Regions from separate parts of the Arthrobacter sp. MYb221 genome, predicted to be linked through region 2. Evidence: predicted binding sites of a transcription regulator. Region 2 holds the regulator's gene; the other holds the start of a gene.
What was found. Region 2 encodes HspR, which represses chaperone genes until heat shock. Its sites were predicted from a motif close to AAGTTGAGTCNNNNNGACTCAACTT; they were not measured.

Region 1 (2,398 bases), on a different contig from region 2:
TCGCATTTAGATTTCGTTCGCGCAAGTTGAAAATGCTGCGGGCCAGGATATAGGCCAACAGGGCAAGCGGAACGAAAATCACCAGCAAGATGGCGTCCTTGCCTGCCCTAACTCCGTATTGCCCCATCCACACGAATAGCATCACCAGATACCAATTACGCACCAGTGAAGATGCAACCGTCGCCGCGAGAACACTGAAGATAACGAGCGAGAAGACCAGCCATAGCAAGAGGCCGCCATCCCAGAAGAAGAAAAAGAGCGTGGCTAGATACATGCCGAGCGAAGTGGCAACCCATCGCATTCCGATCGCCAACGAGGCGGACAGCAGCAACCCAACGGCCACCCCGCGAATAACGCTCGAGGACGAATTATCAATCCCGTCCTGAAGCAAGGTGTATCCCTCAGTCGCTGTAATGGCGACAAAGGCGAGAATACCCGTCCAGACGACAACGCCCCGACCAGCAAAAAGCTTAGTCAGGGCGGTTTTTATTCGCAGTCTCATATGCGGAATACTTTACCTGGTTGCGGGTAAAGTCAAATATGCCGCTAACCGCAAGCGTAGCCGTAATTCTCGCACACCCATTTAGAGAAGTCAGTGCCCCAACCGGCAGGATTCGCAACGCCCGATGAAGAATAGGTAGGTTCTGCCACTGGTGCCGCCATAGCAGGCGCGGCAAACGCCAACGGAGTTGCCGCCAGCGCGGCCACCGCCAAGATCTTTAAAGCTTTCATTTCAAACCCCAAACTCTTGAACTTATATACTTCGATTCATGCCAGGTTGGTTCTTGTGCCAACCACCGTTCAAAGGACTCCAATGGAACAGATTAAGGTGCTCATCGTCGATGACGAGCCGCTGATTCGGCATGCGCTTAGCACGATCCTAGCAACTGATCGTCGAATTGTGACCGTTAATACTCAAGAAAATGGTGAAGGTGCGGTTAATTATTGTGAAACAAATGATGTAGACGTTGTTCTTATGGATTTGCAAATGCCAATTATGGACGGGATTGAAGCGACCAAAATTATCAAGGCCGCCCAAAACAGCCCAGCAGTCCTTGCAATTACGGCCTTTTCGTCTGATGACTATCTAGTTCCGGTCCTCATGGCCGGAGCCAGCGGCTACCTCGTGAAGGACACGGAACCGGCCGAAATCATCGCGGCAGTCCATGCCGTTCACCAAGGTTCGGCGGCTATCTCCCCGTCGGTTTCTTCTGATCTAATCTCCGCTGTAAAAAACGTCTATAGTAAATCGCACGACATTGCAGGACTTATCGAAGATCTCGGACTAACTAATCGCGAAATGCAGATATTGGATCTTTTGGCAAAGGGATTCAATAATACGGAAATTAGCCGACAGCTCGTGATCTCCGAGGCGACGGTGAAAACCCATATGGCGAAAATCTTCATGAAGCTCGAAGTACGCGACCGTGTGCAGGCACTTGTGGCCGCAGCCAGGCTAGGACTCGTTGAGATCTCCCGCCAAGCCTAGAGTTGTGAACTCGGCCTCTTATTGTTGCCTTGACCGAGATTGCGGGAATAGATTCGCTCGTATTACGTTGAACATGAGCATAGACCACTCAAGTTTCTATTAGGAGGCTCACTTGCCAGCATTTTTCGGTTCCTCGTCAGATGGCTCGTTCGAGGAATTCCTCTCCCGGTTCCTTTCCTCGCGCACCCAAGCCGCGCGACCCATCGACATTACCCGCCTGCTCTCGCAGCGCACCCACGAAGCAGTGTCCACCGCGGCTGCCTTCGCACATGAAAACGGTCATGCAGAAATCGACGCACTGCACCTGCTGGTCGCGCTGCTTCGCACCGAACCCGCTGGCCAGCACTTGAGCGCCATGGGCGTTGATCTGGAAGCCCTGGCCAAAGACGCCATCGAACGCTTGCCACGTCGGGAAGAAGCCACCGAGAAGCCATCACGCCTCTCCTCCGCCGCCCAGCGCAGCCTTTTCGATGCCTATCAGGTCGCTCGAAATTACGGTTCGACTTACATCGACCCGGAACACCTGTTCCTCGCCTTTGTCTTCTCCCCCGAATCTCCTGTGGGCGTGCTACTCGCGCAGCACGGTATCACCGGCCAGTCCCTGCAGCAGGCAGCCATGGAGCAGGCCCAGCGCGCCCAGACGGGAGAGGCAGAGTCCGGCGAAGAGCAAGATGTCTCTATGCTGGAACGCTACGGTACCGACCTGACGGCGCTGGCCTCCGACGGCCAGATCGACCCGGTCATCGGCCGCGAGGACGAATTGGCCCAGACCATTGAGATCCTGGCCCGTCGAACCAAGAACAACCCGGTGCTCATCGGTGAGGCAGGCGTCGGCAAAACCGCCATCGCCGAGGGGCTCGCCCGTGCCATCGTTGCCGATGAAGTCCCGGAGCAGATCCGTGGCGTCCA
Region 2 (2,398 bases):
CACCGCGCAGCGTTCGACCATGTCTCGATAGTTGCTTGTCTTGAAGCGGGACATGGTGATCAGCATTCGCAGGCCACTGTGATTGACCGCGTAGGAGTATTCGTGGCTGCGATATGTCGGATTGACGTTCACCAGGATCACGCCGATTTTTGCGGTGGCATATTGCGTGAGCGTCCACTCGGCGCAGTTCGGCGCCCAAATGCCCAGCCGGTCGCCTTGCTGAAGGCCCGCCGCGAGCAGACCGCGTGCGAGGTCGTTGACCGCCTGGTCTAGCTCATTCCATGACCATCTTCTTCCGCTGGCGACCTCCACGAGCGCTTCACGTTCACCGTACTTGGCGACGGTACGCTCTAAATTTGCGCCGATGGTTTCGTCGAGAAGCTGTGCACCTGTTTCGCCCTGGGCATATGATTTCATGCGCGCACCGGCAAACCGGGGGTCGCGGAAACCGAAGGTGTCGGCTGAAAGTGCGCCGTTGCTGAAAGATGTTCCTGCACGAAGCTCTCCGTTCTCAAAACAGTCCTGCTGCACTATTTTCTGGTCCGGAACGGTGCTCCGGTGTGCAACTGCGCGATTCACGAAAGGTGAGGTGGATCACGTTATTCTGAGACTAATCCGGATGCTGGCAAATGGCCAGTTGAAATCGCTGAGAGGCGCCGCCGAGGGTGCGAGAGGTACGCGGAGCGCGGGACTAGCGGCCGATGGCGCGGCGGGTGGTAAATAGGGTGACGCTTGGCTCGCGGCGTGCCGGGCGCATGCCACGGGCCATGGACACCACATCTCCGGCGGCCGTACCCGCGGCGAAGACCCGGGTTTGGCCTTGCTGGACCGCGTGCAGCTCATCGCGCAGTTCGGCCACTTGACCCTGGAGGTGGGCTACCTGGTTTTGCAGCTCGATGATGCGTTTAATGCCTTCGAGCGAAACGCCTTCCTTGCTCAGCAGCTGCACCTGGCGCAGCAGCGAAACATCACGTTGAGAGTAGCGACGCTGCTTGCCGGCTTGGCGGCTTGGAGAGACCAATCCGATGCGGTCGTATTGCCGCAGCGTCTGCGGATGCATGTCGGCTAGTTGCGCGGCGACTGAAATGACGAATACAGGTCGCAAGAACTCGTGGGCCATGAAATTCAGTCTCCTTACTTCCGCTGCTGGGGATACATCCATTGTCCACCGCGGCGTGCCCCTTTCGGGGCACGCCGCCGCGTTGCATTACATCGCTCCTGGATTAATCCTAGAGCCTGGCCTTGGCTTCAAGACCCACGCGAGGATCTTCCCCCGCGGTGGCGGCAGCGAAGTCTTCGATGGCCGCCTTCGCCTTGTCGTTCAGGTTCTGTGGAATCACCACGTCCAAGACGATCAGCATGTCACCGGTGGACTTCGAGGTCTTCACCCCACGCCCCTTCAGGCGCAAGGTACGACCCGAGTTCGAACCGGCGGGCACCTTCACGGCTACTTGTTCCCCGTCGAGAGTCGGCACGTGGATCTTGGCTCCGAGGACTGCCTCATCAAAGGTAACCGGCAGGTGCACACGAATGTTGTTCTCTTCGCGTTTGAAGAACGGGTGCTCGGTGACCTTGACCTTGACCAGCAGGTCGCCGTTGCCGGCTCCGCCAGGTTGGCCTCGTCCACGCACGCGCACCGACTGGCCATCCTTGATTCCTGCCGGAACACGCACGTCAATGACTTCACCGCTCTGCTCACGCAATCCGATGGTGGTGCCCTTGATGGAACCAGCGAAGGAGATGGTGGTGCTGGCCGTCCGGTCAGCTCCCTTGCGCGGCGGGGCGCTTTGGCCGAATCCGCCGCCGAATCCAGCCCCGCCGCCGAAGAGATCGGAGAAGTCGGGCTGTCCGCCGCGGCCGCGCGGGCCTCCCCCACCGCCGAAGAGGTTGGAGAAGACGTCGTCGAATCCCGCCTGGCCGCCCGGGGCGCCGCCAGCTCCGCCGGCGCTGAACCGGGCGCCTCCACCCATGGCGCGGATGGCGTCGTATTGTTCGCGCTCTTCCTTATCGGAAAGCACCGAGTTGGCCTCGGAGATGTCCTTGAATTTCCGCTCGGCGTCCGCATCGCCCTGGTTGGTATCCGGGTGGTACTTACGCGCTTGCTTGCGGTACGCCTTCTTGATGTCCGCCTCGTTGGCGTCCTTGGAGACGCCCAGAATGGCGTAGAAGTCTTTGTCGATCCAGTCCTGACTTGCCATCAGGGCCCCCTTTCTTTCGACTAGCGATTCGAAACTGCCCACTGACGAATTCTCGGCAGTGGGCAGTTTCGCTATCTAGATGTGCGGCTATTCGCCGGTGGCGACCAGCACCTGCGCGGCGCGCAGAGTGTAGGTGCCCTTGCGGTAACCGGCTCGCAATACCTGTCCCACATGGTCCGCCGGAATTTCGGGGACCGGCT

Region 1: a site for HspR is predicted at 1,560-1,584, ahead of CQ015_RS11085 (ATP-dependent Clp protease ATP-binding subunit). Genes of this name have one in related genera too.

Annotation. Positions count from the first base shown of each region.
Region 1 covers NZ_PCPW01000008.1:21,926-24,323, reverse strand. Annotated here, with positions in the region: gene CQ015_RS11095 (histidine kinase) at 1-502, opposite strand, end outside; gene CQ015_RS11090 (response regulator transcription factor) at 815-1,489, shown strand; gene CQ015_RS11085 (ATP-dependent Clp protease ATP-binding subunit) at 1,602-2,398, shown strand, end outside.
Region 2 covers NZ_PCPW01000007.1:135,882-138,279, forward strand. Annotated here, with positions in the region: gene CQ015_RS10540 (AMP-binding protein) at 1-417, opposite strand, end outside; gene CQ015_RS10545 (heat shock protein transcriptional repressor HspR) at 692-1,120, opposite strand; gene CQ015_RS10550 (DnaJ C-terminal domain-containing protein) at 1,230-2,198, opposite strand; gene CQ015_RS10555 (nucleotide exchange factor GrpE) at 2,286-2,398, opposite strand, start outside.